Regions from separate parts of the Thiorhodovibrio winogradskyi genome, predicted to be linked through region 1. Evidence: predicted binding sites of a transcription regulator. Region 1 holds the regulator's gene; the other holds the start of a gene.
What was found. Region 1 encodes FliA, which starts transcription of late flagellar genes. Its sites were predicted from a motif close to GCTAAAGTTNNNNNNNNNNCNGCCGATA; they were not measured.

Region 1 (9,478 bases):
GATCGGCCGTGACCAGCGCCAGCGAGCCGATGGCCTTGGACACTTCGTCATCGCCCATCTGGGAGCGCAGCATGCTAAGGCGGTTGCGCACCAGCACCAACTCGCCGACCAGGTTCATGATTTCATCAAGGCGATGGGTATCGACCCGCACCGAGGTTTCAACCATGGCATTGGCGGCATTGCGCGCGGGCGCTTTGGCCGCGGCGGCGCTGTCTCCAGTAGCCAGTGGTTGTTCCGGTGATGCAGCCGGGGCTGACGTGGTTGGGGCTGACACGGCGGGGGGTTCTGCTGCCGACCTGGGCTGAACCGGTGGAGGTTGCATTGATTTAGCTTGTTGCGGCTGGAACGCTGCTTCCGGGGGTGGCTCATCGACCGCCTGGTCAGCCGGCTCGCCACTTGTTTGCGCGGGAGCTGGCTCTGGCGGTGGCTCCGGTATTGGTTCTGGTGGCGGCGGAGCCTCCGCTGGCTTGGGCTGTCCGCCTTTGCCATGCAACTGATCGAGCAGCGCCTCAAATTCATCGTCTGAAATCATATCGCTGTTGGCGGGCGCGGGCGCGGCCTTGGGAGCCTGGGATTTGGACTCTTTCACCACGGCCGGAGGCTCGCCGACAGAATCGCCACTGATGGCATCGAGCAGGTGGTCGTACTCCGCCTCGGTCATATCGCCAAGGGCGTCGGGCTCGGCTGGTGGAGCAGACTGGGCTGGAGCAAACTGGGCTGGAGCAGACTGGGCTGGGGGCGCGCTCTGAGCGGCAGGCGGGCTGGCATTGCCCGGCACCGCGAGTTTGTCGAGGTCCGCGAGTAAGCCCGCGGGCGCTGGCGCGGGGTCCTGGCCGGATTTGATGTCGTTGAACATGACGTTCAACACATCGAGCACCCGCAGGATTGAGTCCATTAAAAAGCCGTCAATGCGCTTTTCGCCATTGCGCAGCAAATTAAAAATATCCTCGGCACGATGGCAAACCGCCACCATGGAATCAAGGCTCAGAAATCCCGCGCCACCTTTGATGGTGTGGAAGCTGCGGAAAACGGCGTTCAGCAAATCCCTGTTGTCTGGTTCCTGCTCCAGATCGATCAACTGCTCGTTAAGTCCCTCAAGCAGCTCACCGGCTTCAACAAGAAAATCCTGGAGAATTTCGTCATTCGGGTCGATGGCCATGGCCCTTACTCTTACTAATGAAGCTCATGCATTCCCGCGATGTCGGGAGACGTCCGGTTGCCCGTGGAGCTGACTTGGTGCGCCATCCGAGGAAAATGACGCTGTTATTTCCTGGCAAAGGGCTTAGAACCCAAGGCTCGAGAGCAGCGCATCGACATCATCCTGGCTGGACATCACATCCGCCTCGGTGTCCTTGGTATTCGGCACAGCAGGGCCGACTGGCTTGAAACTGTCCAGTTCCGGCTTGGCAGCAGCGGCAGCAGCAGCCGACTGGAGCTTTTCGGGCTCCAGGCGTTCGCCCGAGAGGCGCACCAGCCCGACCAGATTCCCCTCGACCTCCTGCACCAACTTGATGACGCGGGCAATGATCTGGCCCGTCAGATCCTGGAAGTCCTGCGCCATCATGATCTCGGACATCAGGCTGCCAAGCTGCTTGGTTTGATCAGTGGTTTGGCGCAGGAATTCGTCGAGCTCACGGGTCAATTCGCGAAACTGCTCGACACTCAACTTGCGACCGCGAAACTCGGTCCAGCTCCCGGCGAAGCGCGCGGATTCAGCATGCAGCGCCTCGGCAATGGGCAGCCCGGTCTCCACCGCATTTAGGGTACGGTGGGTGGCCTGCTCGGTCATGGTAATGACGTGATTCAGGCGCTGCTTGGCATCTGGAAATTCGGACCGGGTGATTTCGATCAGGCGGGAGTCGTCACGGAAGCTGCGCAGGGCGTCGTGAAGTTCGCGGGTGAGGCGCCCAAGCTCCTCGAACAACTCGCGCTCATAGGGGGCTCCCAGGCGTTGAATGGTCAGGCCAGCTTCATCGACCTGCCCTGACTCGAGTTGCTCGACCAGCAGGCGCGCCAACTCGAGTTGACGTGCCTGTGTTGCTTCATTCTGATGTGGCATGATTTTCTTGCTGCTCCGGAACCAGTGGTAAAGCCAGGGCACCCGCAGTGAACAATGTCAGCCTTCGAGCCGCTCAAAGATTTTATCGATCTTTTCTTTCAACGTTTCGGCCGTGAAGGGTTTGACGATATAGCCATTCACCCCGGCTTGCGCCGCCTCCATGATCTGTTCGCGCTTGGCCTCAGCCGTGACCATTAGCACTGGCAAACTCTTGAGACGCTCATCCGCGCGAATGGCCTTGAGAAGCTCAATGCCTTGCATGTTGGGCATATTCCAGTCGGTCACCAGGAAGTTGAAATCGCCGTTTTTCAGCATTGGCAGCGCGGTGCTGCCATCATCGGCTTCCATGGTGTTGCTGAACCCGAGCTCGCGCAGGAGATTCTTGATGATACGACGCATCGTGGAAAAATCATCCACGATGAGAATTTTCATGCCTTTATCCACTTTCAGCTCCAAACCAACTCGATTAGTAATTAGATGAAGACCACAAACCAACGCCAGCAGTTCAGATTCCGGTCCCCGAGCCCACCCAATCCTGCAGGCGCGCCCTTAGTCTATGAACAGACTGACTGCGGATCTGGCACACACGGGATTCTGTTATTCCCATCACAGCACCGATCTCGCGCAAATTCAATTCCTCGTTGTAGTAGAGCGCCAACACCAGTCGCTCCTTCTCGGGCAGACTGGCAAGGGCTTCCGCCAAAGCGTCGCGAAAATCGTCGCGCTCAAGTGACTCAATCGGCGTCAAACCATCGGCTGGCAACAAGCGATCAGGATCTTGATCTTGACCGAAGAGTTCATCCAGACCCAGCAGATGCACGCCCGCGTTGTCCTGGAGCATGGCATGGAATTCATCCAAACCAACATCCAACTCGGAGGCAATTTCTCGATCACGCGCGGCACGCCCCTCGCGCGCCTCGACGCGCTGAATGGCCTCGGCAATCCGACGGCTGTTGCGATGCACCGAGCGCGGCGCCCAATCCGACCGCCGCAGTTCATCGATCATGGCGCCGCGTATTCGAATCCCGGCGTAGGTAGCAAAGGTGGCGCCCTGCCCGCCCTGAAACTGTCGCGCAGCCTCAATCAGGCCAATCATACCTGATTGAATCAAATCATCGACCTGCACCGAAGCAGGCAGGCGCGCCATCAGGTGATGCGCGATCCGCCGCACCAGGTCGACGTGTTCGGTTACGAGCTGCTCGGGCGACTGCGCGTCGGCATCGCTTCGATAGCCTTGAAGGGGTCGCTTTGCGGTCATGACGGGTGCAAGGTCATGCCTCCCAGTGCTCGACTTGATCGATGTCAGTCTTTGGCATTGTAGCCCGAAAAAAGGACCAAAAGGCCAAGCCTGACAGCCAGGCTAATGCCCGTCGCACGACACCACGCCGGGACATGCCGCCGCTGATTCGCGGTCAGGCTCATGGTCCTGTCCACTCCAGCATCATGAAACGGCGGATCATGGAGCAGCTCTCTCAGGGTGCGACCGCGCCAGTGACTCAGGCCTGTTCGAGCATGCGCTCGACAAAGAAACCAAGACCGCCGCCCCCTCGAGCGGTTTTCCAGCCGTCGACCCGCCGAGCCAGATCATTAAAGGCCCGCGCCGCGGGACTTTCCGGATACAGACTCACCACTGGTACGCGCTTGCGCACAGCCCGGCGCAGATGCTCATCAAGCGGGATGGTGGCCGAGACATCCACCACCACCTCGGGCAAATACTGGGTCAGCACCGTGGACAATTTTTGCGCCAGACGGCGCGCGGCCTCGGCACTGGCCATCATGTTGCAAACCAGATGGAAGCGACGCAAGCCGTGATCCTGATGCAGCACTTTCATCAATGCATAGGCGTCGGTCATGGAGGCTGGCTCGTCGCAGACCACCACCAGCACCTCCTGCACCGCCTTGCAAAAACTGGTGACCGATTCCTGCACTCCGGCGGCGGTATCGACGATCAACACGTCAAGAGGGTCGCGATACGAGCTGAAGGCGCGGATCAGCCCGGCATGCTCGGCCGCGCTTAGGTTAGCCATGGATGCGATGCCCGATGCGGAGGGAATCAACAGGATGCCCTCGGGCCCTTCCACCATGACGTCTTTCAACTCCTCGACCTCGCCGCTAACCAGGTGATGCAGGGTGCGCTCGGGACGCAGTCCGAGCAGCAGATCGGCATTGGCAAGGCCCAGGTCGGCGTCGAACAGCATGACGCGCCGGCCCAGCCGGGCCAGGGCCACGGCCAGGTTGACCGACACATTGGTTTTGCCAACGCCACCTTTACCGCTGGCGATGGCGAGAATTTTCAGCCCGGACTCATAGGCCGACATGAGCGCTCTTCCTAAATGGAACCACCGACTCGAGGATCATACCCTGATCCAGCGGGCCAAGGCGATCAGCGATGGGCGCCGAACCCAGTGGACGCGTCGCCGCGCGCTCGGCTGACGCGCGCATGGAGCCAGTGCGCAGCAGTGGTGTTTCGCGCAATGCCAAACGCGTCAGATAGAGCGTGTCGACGGCATGGAAGTGTTCACCAAGCCCCTGGCCATCGCTGTAGAAAGTGAGCCCGAGGCGCTGCTCGAGCAACACGGACAGAGTCTCGCCAAGCTGTTCAGCTTCGTCGACCTTGGTCAGCACCAATGCGCTCGGAGCGCTCCCCTGAAAGGCTTGCAACACCTGGCGCAAAATTCGCCCCTGATGGGTGGCGGCGAGCACCAGCCAAGTTTCCAGATCGATTTCGGAGCGAATCTGCGCGAACAAACGCTGTTCGGCCACATCGCGCGCTGACTGCCCGGCGGTATCCACCAGTACCAGGCGGCCTTCGCCAGATCGCACCGCCAGATCGGCCAACTCGCGCTCGCTCTCAAGGAGCATGACCGGAACCCCGGCCATCTGGCCAAACGCCTGGAGTTGCTTATAGGCGCCCAAGCGCTGGCGATCTAGGGTGACCAGGCTGATGGCGTCGCGCCCCATGCGGCGAATCTGGCGCATGGCCAGGCGACTGATGGTGGTGGTTTTGCCCACGCCAGTTGGCCCGACCAGCGCCAGCATGCCACCGCGCTCAAGGATATCGGGCTGCTCCGTGGTCAGCGCCGAGGACAAACGGGCGCGCACCCGCGACCAAGCGGTTTCGATATTGGTCTCCTCGGGAATGCCGCCCGCCACGCTGCGCGCGAGTTTTTCATGAAAGCCGCACTCCGTTAGACCCGCCACAAGTTCGGCCGCCAGCGGATGGCGCGCCGCCCACTGGGCACTCTCGCTGGCCCCGTTTTGCTGCACCAGCAGGTGGCGCAGATCGCTGAGCTCGCGGCGCATGGCCTCAAGATCAGAGTCCACCGGACTCTGCCCACGTCCACCCGAGAAGCGGCTCGCGCCCGAGCCGGGGCGCCCACCGGAGCGCGCGGGAGTGGCGCGGATGGACGCGGACCCCTTGGCCGCGTCCTCGTTGTCCAATGCCGCCACGATCTCGAGCATTCCATCCACCCGACGGCTGGAGAGAATTACGGCGTCCGCGCCCTGGTGCTCGCGTACCTGGCGCATGGCATCGCTCATATCCTTCGCTCGATATCGCCTGACATTCATCTGTGCTCTCCATCAAGCTCCAAGGGTTTTAAGGTCACGGGAGGCCGCATTCGCCAGCATGTCTCCCTGAAGTCCATGTCGTTGCTATCAAGCAGCGCGCGCATCGTTCTGTCCCACGGTCGCGACCACCCGAATACGTCTGTTGTCCGGAATCTCGGTAAAGGCGATCACGGTGAGATTGCGCACCGCACCGCGCAGCCAGCTCGAGATCCAGGAGCGGATTTCTGGTGCCACCACCAGCACCGCTGGCGCGCCTTCCACTTCCTGACGGCGAGCCGCATCGGCTACCGCACGCTGGACCCGCTCGGCCAGGCTGGGCTCGATCCCGATGGTCTCACCCTGACTGGCTTGCAGTGATTTATGCAAAAGCTGTTCCAATGACGGGTCAAGCGCGATCAACGGCAGTTCATCACTGGGACCAATCAGATCCTGCACAATGGACCGCGCCAGGGCAACCCGCACCGAGGCCGTGAGGGTGTCAGGATCTTGACTGGTCTGGGAGCGTTCCGCCAAAGTTTCGGCGATGGTCCGAATGTCGCGAATGGATACCTGCTCGGCGAGCAGATTCTGCAGCACCTTGAGCACTGCCCCCAGCGAGAGCTGTTTGGAGAAGAGGTTCTCTACCAGCTTGGGCGAGCGGCGCCCGAGTTGATCGACCAGATGCTGCACTTCCTCGTAGCCAATGAGTCGGTAGGCGTTCTCGCGCAGAACCTGCGAGAGATGGGTGGCGATCACTGTGGCGGCGTCCACCACAGTGTATCCGGCGCCCTGGGCCGCGTCCCGATCAGAGGGATCGATCCAGAGCGCATCGAGATTGAAGGTCGGATCCTTGGTCGGGGTACCCGGCACCTTGCCAAACACCTGCCCCGGGTTGATCGCCAGTTCGCGATCAGGAAAGACCTCGGCATTGGCCACATTCACCCCCAGCAGGGCGATACGATAATGATTGGGGCCCAACTCTAGATTGTCGCGAATGTGTACCGGCTGGATCAAAAAACCCAGTTCCTGCGAGAGCTTGCGGCGCACACCCTTAATGCGACCCATGAGCTGACCGTCCTGACTGCGATCGACCAGCGGAATGAGACGATAACCCACTTCCAGCGCGACCAGATCAACCGCCGGCACATCGTCCCACGACAGGTCGCGCTGCTCGGCCGAGGGCACCTCAACCCCGGGCGGCAGCGCCTCCTGTGTTTCGGGCTCTTCCAAGGCGTGGGTCTTGCGGCTCATTTGATAACCAGCACCACCCAGCATGCTGGCCAGCCCAAGGAACACCAGGTTCGGCATACCGGGAATCAAACCCAGGATGCCTATGATGCCAGAGGACACATAAAGCACCTTGGGATTGGCAAACAACTGTTTGGTGACCTGCTGACCCATGTCCTGGGTTGTCGACACACGCGTCACAATCAGCGCGGTGGCGGAGGACAACAGCAGCGATGGCAACTGAGCCACCAAGCCATCGCCAATGGACAGCAGCACAAAGTTCGATGCCGCCTCATTGAAGGTCATATCGTGCTGGGTCGTGCCGATAATGATCCCGCCGATAACATTGATGAACAGAATCAGAATGCCGGCGACAGCATCGCCGCGCACGAACTTGCTGGCACCATCCATGGAGCCATAAAAATCCGCTTCCTGGGCAATTTCCTCGCGTCGCGTGCGCGCGGTTTCCTGATCGATTAGGCCAGCATTCAGATCGGCGTCTATGGCCATCTGCTTGCCAGGCATGGCATCGAGAGTGAAGCGAGCGCTCACCTCTGACACGCGTCCCGCGCCCTTGGTCACGACCACAAAGTTGATGATGACCAGAATCGAGAAGACCACCAGACCAGCGGCAAAGTTACCGCCAATAACAAAATCACCAAAGGCCTGCACCACACGCCCGGCTGCGGCGGTACCATCGGCACCATTGAGCAGGATCACGCGCGTTGAGGCCACATTGAGCGCAAGACGCAACAGGGTGGCGATCAAGATAACGGTCGGAAAGATGGCAAATTCGAGTGGCCGCGGGGTATAGATCGCGACCATGATTACGACCAGCGAAAGCGCGATGTTAAAGGTAAAGAGGATATCCAGAACAAAGGGCGGCAGCGGCAGCACCAACATGGACAACAACGCCATGATAAGCACGGGCGCGCCAAGCCCGAAGCCACGCAGGGATTGGAGTCCGTCAGCAATGCTGGCCATCAGTGGGCTTTACGTGCGCGACGCGCGGCAGCTGGGTCAAGATATTCATCCGGCACCGGCAAGTCGCTTGGCATGGCGGGATGGAAATCCGGACGCTTGAGTTGGTACACATAAGCCAAGATGCGCGCCACGGCCACAAAGAGGCCGCCGGGAATTTCCTGATTCAACTCGGTGGTAAAGAAAATCGCGCGCGCCACCTTGGGTGCCTCTACCCTGGTGATCAGGTGCTCGCCGGCCAGTTCGCGAATCCTAAAGGCGACCTCGTCGACCCCCTTGGCCAGCAGACGTGGTGCGCCCATGACGCCCGGTTTATAGGAGATCGCCACGGCGTAGTGGGTCGGATTGGTGATGATCACATCGGCCTTGGGCACTTCCGCCATCATGCGCCGCTGCGCCATTTCCATCTGCATCTGGCGGATGCGCCCCTTGACCTCGGGCTTGCCCTCGGTCTCCTTGTGCTCGTCCTTGATCTCCTGCAAGGTCATCTTGAGCTGCTTGTTGTGGTTCCACAGTTGATAGGGCACATCAATCAGCGCGATCAGAATCAGTACCGCGGAGACCATCAGAAACACCCAGGCGGCCAGATGGGCAGCGTGCACAATCGCCTGCTTGATCGGCTCATCGCCAAGCATCAGCACCTCATCGACAATGCTCGAGAGCACCAGCGCGGCCACCCCTCCGACCAGCACAAACTTGCCAAGCGCCTTGCCAAGCTCCATTAAGCCGGTCGGCGAGATAAAACGCTTCATCCCTTTGATGGGGTCGAGCTTGCTGAACTTAGGCGCCAAGGCCTTTGACGAAAAATTGGCCCCACCAATGATCACCGGCCCAATGAGTGCCGCCACAGTAAGCAACGCCAGCAGAGGCGCGAGATTTAACAGCGCGCGACCGAACTGGGTGCCAAAATAACCCGGAATCGCCGCCGGGTCGAACAACAACTCGCGCTCCAGCATCAGCCCGTCGGCGAATTGGTTGGCGATACCAATGCCAAGATAGGAGCCGAACATCAGCATGAAGGTGCTGGCCACGATCAGCTCAATCACGGTATTGAGCTCCTTCGAGCGAGGAACCTGACCTTTCTCGCGGGATTCGCGTAAGCGTTTATCGGTGGGTTCTTCGGTTTTTTCTTGGCCGTTTTCGTTTTCGGCCATATGCCTTCTCCGGAAGTTGCTTCTCTACGGCTTGAGCTGGCAGCTTCAGCGGTGTATTAGAGCCTGATCAAGCGCTGAATCAACTCAAAGCCCAGTGTCATTAATTCGCCTAGCCGGGCGAAAAGGCTCGGCAGCAGAATACTTAGAAGCACAAATCCGGCCAACATCATGACAGGAAAGCCCACCGCGAAAATATTGAGTTGGGGCGCGGTGCGCGCCACCACGCCCATGGCCAGGTTCACCATCAGCAACCCGGCCACGGCCGGCAGTGCGATCAGCAGAGCGCCAGCGAACATGGTGCTGCCAAAGCTGAGCAGCGCCCATAAATCATCCGCGGTCAAGCCCCCGTCCCCGATCGGCATGGAGGAGAAACTCAGCAGCAACATCTCCAACAGCACCAAATGGCCATTCATGGCCAGAAACAACAGCGTGGCAATAATGACAAAAAACTGCGACACGATGGGCACTTGGACCCCGGCGGCCGGATCGATCACGGAGGCAAAGCCAA
Region 2 (9,478 bases), 1.4 Mb from region 1:
AGGCCATGATTGAGGTGCCGGATGTTGGCCTGTCGATTCTCGGTATCAGCCATCGGTCCGACTGGTTTGCCGAGGTGGTCGCCGAGACCGAAAACAACATCCGCCGGCTACTGGGGCTCCCGGACACCCATGCGGTGCTCTTCTTGCAGGGGGGCGCGACCCTGCAGTTCTCGATGATCCCAATGACCCTGCTGCGCGGTTCGGGCCGAACGGCCGATTACCTGCGCACCGGCTACTGGAGCGCGAAATCCATCCCACCGGCGCGGCTTGAAGGCAGGGTACGCCTGCTCTGGGACGGTGAGCCCGGGCGCTTTCGCGCGCTGCCAGAGGTGGCGGCCTTGCCCTATTGCGAGGATGCCGCCTATTTCCACTATGTATCGAACGAGACAGTCGAGGGTCTGCAATTTCATCGGATTGCCGGACTCGATACAGTTCCTCGCGTGTGCGACATGTCGTCCGACTTTCTCTCCCGACCCTTCGACCCCAGCCGCTTTGACCTGATCTACGCCCATGCGCAAAAAAACCTCGGCCCAGCAGGCGTGACCGTCGTCATTTTGCGGCCCGAGTTACTCGATCAGATGCCAGACCAACTGCCACCCCAGCTACCACCCGTGCTCGACTACCGCGCCCACCTCAAGGCACGCTCCATCTACAACACCCCGCCCGTATTCGCGATCTACGTTGTGATGCTGGTGACGCGCTGGCTGTTGCACCAGATCGGTGGCTTGCAGGCCATGGCGCGCATCAATCAGCGCAAAGCCGCCCGGCTCTACCAGGTGATTGACAAGAGTCAGGGGTTTTACCGTGGCTGGGCGCCAGGCGCGCATCGGTCCGAGATGAATGTGGTGTTCAACCTGGCGACACCCGAACTTGAGGCCGCTTTTCTCCGCCAGTCGAGCGAGGCCGGCTTTAGCGGTTTACAAGGGCACCGCTCGCTCGGTGGGATCCGGGCATCCATTTACAACGCGGTCACGGAATCAGCCGTGGAGACGCTGGCAGACTTCATGCAGGATTTTGCCGGCCCCAGGGGGGGTTGAAGTTGAAGCGGGCTTGAAACCGGCTTGAAAGGGGGCTGACAGGGGCTAGGTGGCCGGTGCCGCGGTGCTCTTGCCCATTAAACGTAATTGCTCTGGCACCGCATCCCAGCCGGACTTGATTTCCCGCATCAGGCGGGCCACCTCGGCGAGCGCTTCCACATCATTGGCGGCGCTCCCCTCGAGCAACCGGCGGATCATGTAGTCGTACAGAGAGCCAAGCTGGGCGGCAAGATCCCCGCCCTTTTCGTAGTCGAGAATCGCGGCCAGATTGTTGATAATGGAGATAGCCCGGCCGAGTTGCTCACCCTTGAGCTTGTAATTGCTCGCCTTCATCGCGCCACTGGCAACGGCAATACTCTCCAGCGTGGCGTCTAGCAACATTTGAATCAGGCGGTGAGGATCCGCGTCCAACACCTCCGCCAGCTGGCCAGACTCTCGATAGCTGTTAATTTCTTTGCGCATGGCGTACATAATAGCTTAAATCGGCCCTTTGGGGATAAGACAGCAGCAATTGAAAATTAGTTGGCCGCCCGCAAGCACGCCATCGCATCGCGCCCGCTCAGTTGACGCACAACCCGAGTCCCTTGCCGATCCGTTACCAGGATCGTAAAAGCCGCCGGGTCATCTGGAGCATCCCAGTCGAGCTGCCAATCAATGTGCCGGCGAATCCGCTGGTAATACTCCGCGAGCAGCAGCGTCTCGCCGCGCGCGCGCCGGCCATCCGGGGTACCGGGTCGGTTTGGCAAAGCGAAGCCTGCCCAAGTTTTCAAGCAAGATGTATCGCCCATTGTTGCCCCCTTCCCTCTAGGTAAAGCCTGTCATTATTGTCCAAGATAGGCGCGAGCCGACTTGCGCCCGCGCATCAGCTGCAAAAGTTCCTGTTGCAGCCTGTCGCGCTGGCTCTCCGTGAGCGCGATCAACTGCCGGTCCATCGCCTGCAGCTCGGCGAGAGGTTCGCGCAGGCGCTCCGCTGGAAGCCGGGGTTCCGGGTCGAGCAGCGCATGCAGCGCGGCATCGCGCCGCGCTTGCCGTTCGGGAAAATCCTCCCAGTCACCGGCTTGCGCGCGCTCGAGCAGATCCCGCGTCAACGTCATCACCCGCTCAAGGGTGCGTTCGGCGGGCTCGGAATGGGTTCCTGCAGTGCCCATGGCGCGCGCGCTCACCCAACCAGGCGGTTAATTGTTGCCCAGGTTGGCATAGGGCATGGCGGTCATCTGTTGTGTCAGATAACTGCTGGTGGACTTAAACTGAGCGACCACCAGGTCCATGGCGTTGAATTGCTGGAACAGCCGCGCCTCGTATTTCTCCATCTTCATATCCAGCGCCGCGCGGTCCTCGCCAATTTTGCTCAGGCTGCGCTGCAGCCCCTCGGTGCGGGCGTTGATGGTGCCGCCGGTGCTCAACAGGCCGCTCAGGATTTGATCGAGCCCTTGCATCATGCCACGGCTAAAGTTCACGCTGCCGCGTGAGCCCGTGGCTCCGCTCTCGGCCGTCACCGACAGGCCCTTGGCCTCCCCCTCGGTCACCGTCAGCGCCTGGCCGTTGCCAGTGGCCGCGTAGCCACCGACGGTGCCGGCCACATCCTGCCCGGCATAGCCGAGGCCGTCGTCCAGGCCAAGGCCGCTGCCCTCGACATCGAGCAAGGCAATACCCGCGACCGCGCCGTATTGCTTGGAGGTCATTTCCAAGCGGTTGTCGCCGGCATTAAAGCTGACGTCGACACTGACACCGGCCGCGCTCAGGGCGCTGTCGCCATTGATGCGGGTCTGCAACTCGGCGACCAGTTCCGCCGTCGTGTAGGTTCCCTGCGTCAGCGTAATGGCGCCGGACTCGGTACCGTCGACATTGATCTTGAAGCTATCGTTGCTCGCGTCGACCACGGTGCTGAGCAGGGTGCCGCCCTCGAAGCGGCCCTGGGTCGCCATCTGGGTGATCTCTACGGCGTAGCTGCCCACCTGGGTGTCCGCCGTGCTAGCCTGATAGCGGATGCCGCTGTCGGAGGTCGTCCCCTGGGACGCGAACAGCCCGGCGACCCCGGTCGGGTCCGCCTGCATGGCGCTCTTGAATTTGTCGCTGTCGAACTTCAGTGTGCCGTCGGCCTGGGTGCGGATACCAATATCGACCAGGCTGCGAACCGAGCCGTTCAGCCCCTCGACCGCCGACATCAGCTGCATGCGCACCTGCGACATGGCGCCGCGCACCAGGGCATCGCTTTGCAGGATGCCGCCGACGCCGGTGGCCGGATCATAGTCCGCGGCCGAGCTGACGGTGTCGTTCAGCTCATTGAACTTGGTGATAAAGTTCTCGAGCGCCGAGGTCGCCGCGCTGCTGTCCTTGCTCAGGTTGACCTGGATCACCTTGCCATCCTGGGCGGCATTCAGATTGAGCGTGACCCCTTTAAGCGCGCTGGTGACCGTATTGCTGTCGCTGGTCACCCGCAGGCCGTTGATCAGCATCTCGGCATCCTGGGCGGCGAGGGTCTGATCCATGTTGGTCGCGCTGGCGTTGAAGGCCAGCGCCGACAGGCCCGTGGTGTCGGTGTGATTGCCGTCGCTGTCGGCCACACTGATCTGCAGGCTGTTGTCCGCGCCACCGTCCTCGGTGTTCATCACCAGCCGATAGCCATCGCCATCGTTGATAATGCTCGCCTGCACGCCGATGCCGGCCTCGTTGATGGCGTCGCGCAGGCCGTTCAGCGTGTTGTTGGACGAGTCGATAATAATGGTGGCGGTGGACGAATCCGGGTTTTGTGTAAAATCGTTATAGGTGTCGGTGCCGGCATCATAGTCCGTGGTGCCGAATTTGAGCGTCAGCGTCCCGCTGCCGACGGTGTCGGTCGGATCACTGAAACGCATGGAGGCGAGGGTGTGATTCTGCGCGAGCTTTTCCACCTCGATGGCATAGCGGCCGACATCGGCATTGGCCGCCGCCGATACACCGAGTGCGCCCTCGTCGCTAGAGCTGGCGGCGACCTTCTGGAAGGTGTTCGGCAGCTTGAGCGCGGACAGGCTGTTCTGGAACTCAGAGAACGCGCTCTTGATGGTGCCCCAGGTGGAAACCTTCGCCTGCAGCTCCGCTTCCTGCCGATCCAGGCGGGTCTCGGTCGGCTTGCGCTCGGCGGCAACCAGCTGTGGAACAATGCTATTGACTTCAACGCCCGAGCCGAGGCCGGTCGATGTAATGGTTGCCATGGTAAATCCTCCGTTGCTGCTGCGTCAGGCTGACCTCCGCGCGCCCACGCGGGGGCGCGGATTCTAAGCCTGATCCTTGACCAAGAATCCCTCCGGATCCTTGAAAATCATGCCTTCGACTTCCGTCAAACGGCGTCTGAGTTCCAACACCGACTCGGGCGGCAACTGCTTGACCACCTCGCCGTCGGCGTCCTTGATCTTCACCACCATCTGCTCGCCTTCTTCATCGAGCGCGAATTCCAGCGAGCGCTGCATGGATTCGACGAACTTGTTGATCTGCTGCACCGCGCCTTCGAGTTCCTCGCGCGGCGGAGGCTGATCATTCTGGCCGCGATGCTCGGTGTTGGTCTTGCCACTCTCGCCCGGCTGCATCACCACTTGGGGCGCGGCTGAGGCCGCGCTGTTGGCCGGTGGTTGCATCTCCGTTGGCGCGGCTCCTTTGGTGCTTTGGTCCGAGGTGTCGCGCCTTGGCATGGGGTTCGGCGACGTCAGACCGGTTAAGCCTTGCAAGGTTTCCATGATTAAGTCCTCGGTAAAGAACTCCAGTCTGGAGTTAGCGGGTGGGCCGGCCTTGCACCGGCCCACCACCCGCCCATCATGCGCTAGTCAAAGCCTAGCCTATCTCAGCAGCGACAGCACGTTCTGCGTCGAGGCATTGGCCTGGGACAACATGGCCACACCCGCCTGTTGCATCACCTGCAGCTTGCTGAGCTGCGCCGTCTCGGCCGCGAAGTCAGCATCCTGGATGCGGCTGCGCGAGGCGCTCAGGTTCTCCGAGGTGATGGACAAGGCCGAGATGGTCGAGGTCAGCCGGTTCTGCACCGCACCGAGGTTACCGCGCTCGCTGTTGATGGTCGAGAGGGCATTGTCGACCGCCTCCAGCGCCTTGGTCGCGCCCTCCACCGTGGAGATGTCGATATCCTTCAAGAACTGCCCACCATCGGTGCCGCCGAAGGTGCCGACCTGGAAGCCCATCGCCTCGAGCTCAGCCGAGCCGTTCTGACCAGCGGCCACGGTGAATTGGCCGGCCGCGCTCAGGGTGACCTTAGATGTTGTGGTTGTTGCGAGTCGGTTTGCCAATTCTGTGTAGTCCGACGCTTCGATATCCAGCGGCGTAACGGTCGAGTTACCGGTGACGACGCCATTTAGCATGGCCGTGACGTCATATTCGACAATACCGTCTTGGCTGGCATCCAGGCCAATCTCCACCCCGGAGAAATCGATGGATTTGTTCAGACCGCCATCGGAAAGCGAGCCGGCATTAGCCTCGGCGTTGGTGTCGATGACGATGGAGATGTTGCGCCCATCGGCGGCGGTGAGCTTCAGGCCGGTGCCGGTGTCCTCGGCGGTGACGCCGGTCTTGCCAGAGATGGCGTTGATCTCCGCCAGCGCCGTGGCACGGTCCTTCTCGGCATCGTCGGTCAAGGTCATCGAGAAGACCCCGCCGTTGATGTAGACGGCCCCTTGCACGCCGGCGCGGTCGGTTGCCGTGCTAGCGGTCCCGGAACCGCCATCGACTTCGGTGGCTTGCACCGTGGCGGTGACGCCGGTTTCGGCCGATGAGGCGTTAATGGCGGCGGCGACCGCGATACCGCTTGCGGCCTTGTTGCTGCTAACGGCGTCCGAGTTGGAGAAGGTGTCGTCCGAGGCCTTGGCCGCCTGGATAGCGACGCCATTGATCACTAAGTCGCCTTCGCGCAGCGCGTCTGGGCCGCCGAACTCGGCGCCTTCGAGCGCCGTGAGCAGCGCATCATCAGTACCCCCATCGATCGCACCGACATTAGTGATCTCGACCCGCTCATTGGACATGAGCGTGAGATGCTTGATGGCGTCGTCTCCGGTATCGTCACTGAAGCCGACGGTGACGATGCCACTGCCGATCGCGTCGTCGATGGCAGTTTGCAAGCCATCGACAAGATCAGTCTGGTCGGCGGACATGTCCGTATCAAGAACCACGGTCACGGCGTCACCGCCGGACAGCGAGATGTCGAAGGTATGGGCGTTGGCGCCAGATAGATCAGCGCCGCTTGAAATGTCGCCAGTGCCGACAAAGGCCGAATCGCTTTGCCGCGTCAGCGAGGAGACGGTCGCGGTATTGGCCTGGTAGACACCTTCGGCTAGGCCGGCATTGGCGATGTCACCGGTTCCAGCGGTAATGGAGATCGGGGTGCTGTCAACCGACCGAAGGTTATAGCCACCTTCATAGGTGTCCGCGGCAGCGACACCAGTGTTCGCCGAGGTCAGCGTATCGAAAGAAATCTCAATGTTACGTCCATCCGCCGCCACCAAATTGATACCGGTTTCCGCACGCCCGGTATCAACGGCGGTAACGCCGGTCTCGCCGGAGATGGCGTTGACCGCCTCAATGACCGCCTTGCGGTTACCTTCCGCATCGCCGGCACCGATGCCGATGTTCTCGGTGGTGACGCCATTGATAGTAATAGTACCGTTGGTTGCCGAGCTGGGTAGCTCTTGCTTGGAGCCCGCGGCGACGGTTGCATTGACTGTCGCGACGACGCCGGTCTCGGCAGTATGTTTGTTGATGGCCGCGACCTTGGCGATCGAGCTGGAGGCCGCTGCATCGGTGGATGCCGTGTCGTCGGATGCCGATGAGCCGCTGATGGCCACACCGTTGATCAGTAAATCGCCGGAAGCCAGGGCATTGTCGCTGCCGACGGCACTCGCGGTGGCGGCTTCCCCGCCGCCGAGTTTATCGGTGCTCATCTTGCCGATGGACATCTCGAAGGTTTGGCCAGCATTGGCGCCAATCTGGAAAATTTGCTTGTCCATGGTGCCATCGAGCAGTTTGGTACCGTTGAACTCGGTCTGCTCGGAGATGCGGCCGATCTCGGCTATCAGCTGTTGGGCTTCCTCGTTTAGCGCCTTGCGGTCGCTGGCGCTATTGGTGGCATTGGCGGACTGAATGGACAATTCACGCAGACGCTGCAGGTTGGTGTTCATCTCGCCCATGGCGCCCTCGGCGACCTGGGACATGGAAATGCCGTCGTTGGCGTTGCGGGTGGCCTGGTTGATGCCTTTGATCTGGGAGGTGAAACGATCCGAAATCGCCATACCGGCGGCGTCGTCCTTGGCGCTGTTGATGCGCAGGCCGGAGGACAAACGCGCCATGACCTGGTTCATCATCTCCTGGGATTTGTTCAGATTGCGCTGGGCATTGAGTGATGCGACGTTCGTGTTGATGACTTGGGGCATGATGGCTCTCCATGTTGGTGCTTGCCGTGATGAGCCGCTACGAGCTGTCGAGACTCGTCATCGGCCGCTGTATCGCAGGTCTTGGGCCGATGGATCCTCCGGTGGGGCTCGCTGCTTGGACGGACTGTTCGGCGTCCAGGTCAGGAGCTCAGCCGTTGGGGCCGGCCTCAATGTGCTTCGTTCAGGAAGTTTATCGGCGGGCGGGTTGCAGACTTAAGGCCATGTTGCGCTCCCATCCGCCTAGCCAAAAGCACGGTGTCGAGCGACCAGCCCGGTCGCGCTGCCGGCTCAACAAACACGCTGCAAGAAGGCATCGAGAAAGTTGCCTGGACCATGGGGGATCGGCGCAGGTTTGCGTTCAAAATCGCCCCGCTCGGCGAGAAAGCGCTCGATGGCAACGCGGGGGTTGGAGCGGGCAACGTCGGGGTATTTCTCGGTGGTTTGGCCAACCGGCGTGCCTGCCAAATCCGCGAACACGGTGTCGGCGACCACCAGATAACTGCCCACGGAGACCAGGGGGGCGTACCCGATCATCTCCTGGTAGACATGGTCGGCGTTATGATTATCGTCGAGGAAGACCAGCACGCGACCGGGGCTGCTCTCGAGCTGCGCGGCAATTTCGGCGATCACCGCCGGATCGGCGGCATCGCCCTCGATCAAGGCACGCACCCGGCCGCCCTGCGGATGCCGCGCGATCTGATCGCGCACCTCGTCCGATAATCGCACATCGACCGACACCACCCCGGCGTCCGGCCGCCCGCCGCTAAGCTGTAACAGGGAGGCGAAGAAAATAGCGGACCCCCCAAACTTGGTGCCGGTCTCCACGATCCAGTCCGGCTTGACGTCCCAGATCAGGGCTTGCAGGCGGATGAGATCCTCCGGCATCTGCCAGAGCTCGACGCCAAGCCAGATTTGGCGAAACCAGCCTTCGTTCGCCGAGACGCGGGCGAGATTGCGACAGAGATCGTCGATCAGGTAGCCGCGCTCGGACGGAATCCAGCCCTCGGTCATCGGGTGGCCTCCAGATTGAGGCTCACCAGGGTGCCGGTCTCCTTATCCAGATGCGGCAGATGAGCCTGGGAGTAATCGTCGACGTCGGCGTGCTCAGTCTCCCGCCAGTTCCAGCGGTGAATATGGCGGAAGCCGAGACCCTGGAGCTCATGGGTCAGAAAGGGCTCGTCGAAGATCATGCGGTGAAAGTCGTATTCATCTCGCTGCCCCCCACAGACGAGGCCGATCAAGCCGTTCAGTCCATCCGCAAGGCCGCGCTCGTAGTAGAGCTTGGCGCAGACCGCGAAGTCCGGCACCGAGAGTCGCAGGCGACCGCCAGGCTTCAACACCCGTCGCCATTCCGCGAGCGTGGCACGGAATTCCCAGCGGCCGAAGTGCTCGAGCACATGGGAGGCGTAGATCAGATCCGCCGTCGCGTCGGGAATCTCATCGAGTCGCGCGACATCGGTGACCAGATCAACATGCGGGTAGGGCTGCGCATCCAAATGAAAGAAGCCCGGGATATAGCGAGATCCGCAGCCAATGTGCAGTCGAACCGTCCCATCGGTTGTTGGACCGAAAAGCCCGGAGCCGTGTCGCATGCGACGAACGCGACAGGGAGAGCCCCAAGCTACTGTGTTCGGCGGTATGCTGCGGGTCACGACAGAGCCACTGCCGACGATCGCATGGGCGCCGATGGTAACACCTGGGTGAATGATGGCGCCCATACCAATCCATGCCCCATCTTCGATTCTGATTTGTTGGTGATCGAGTGGCTGGAGACTATCCTCGTGCTCAGGATGAACCGGACCCCGAGGCTGGCCGCCGATCAGCACGCCGCTGGAAATCTGACAGTCGTCGCCGATTGCTATTCCTCCCCATGGCTCGGAGATCTGACAGCCAGCGCCAAAGGAAACATCCTTACCGGTGACCATCCAGCCGTGCGCGATATGAAGGCTGACATTGGGGGCGAAGCGGTTGCATTCGCCGATTTGCAGCCTGCCCTCTCGGCCGACATGGAGGACGCAGCCAGCACCGATGACGGTG

Region 2: a site for FliA is predicted at 7,633-7,660, ahead of Thiowin_RS17915 (flagellin N-terminal helical domain-containing protein). Genes of this name have one in related genera too.

The regions. Positions count from the first base shown of each region.
Region 1 covers NZ_CP121472.1:5,274,237-5,283,714, forward strand. The annotation lists gene Thiowin_RS24155 (chemotaxis protein CheA) at 1-1,159, opposite strand, end outside; gene Thiowin_RS24160 (protein phosphatase CheZ) at 1,283-2,059, opposite strand; gene cheY (chemotaxis response regulator CheY) at 2,117-2,491, opposite strand; gene Thiowin_RS24170 (RNA polymerase sigma factor FliA) at 2,565-3,317, opposite strand; gene Thiowin_RS24175 (MinD/ParA family protein) at 3,556-4,377, opposite strand; gene flhF (flagellar biosynthesis protein FlhF) at 4,364-5,629, opposite strand; gene flhA (flagellar biosynthesis protein FlhA) at 5,717-7,819, opposite strand; gene flhB (flagellar biosynthesis protein FlhB) at 7,819-8,970, opposite strand; gene fliR (flagellar biosynthetic protein FliR) at 9,027-9,478, opposite strand, start outside.
Region 2 covers NZ_CP121472.1:3,906,233-3,915,710, forward strand. The annotation lists gene Thiowin_RS17885 (phosphoserine transaminase) at 1-1,037, shown strand, start outside; gene fliS (flagellar export chaperone FliS) at 1,083-1,508, opposite strand; gene Thiowin_RS17895 (hypothetical protein) at 1,556-1,783, opposite strand; gene Thiowin_RS17900 (flagellar protein FliT) at 1,859-2,185, opposite strand; gene fliD (flagellar filament capping protein FliD) at 2,213-4,228, opposite strand; gene Thiowin_RS17910 (flagellar protein FlaG) at 4,292-4,747, opposite strand; gene Thiowin_RS17915 (flagellin N-terminal helical domain-containing protein) at 4,847-7,441, opposite strand; gene Thiowin_RS17920 (CmcI family methyltransferase) at 7,730-8,452, opposite strand; gene Thiowin_RS17925 (class I SAM-dependent methyltransferase) at 8,449-9,033, opposite strand; partial or broken gene Thiowin_RS17930 (acyltransferase) at 9,130-9,478, opposite strand, start outside.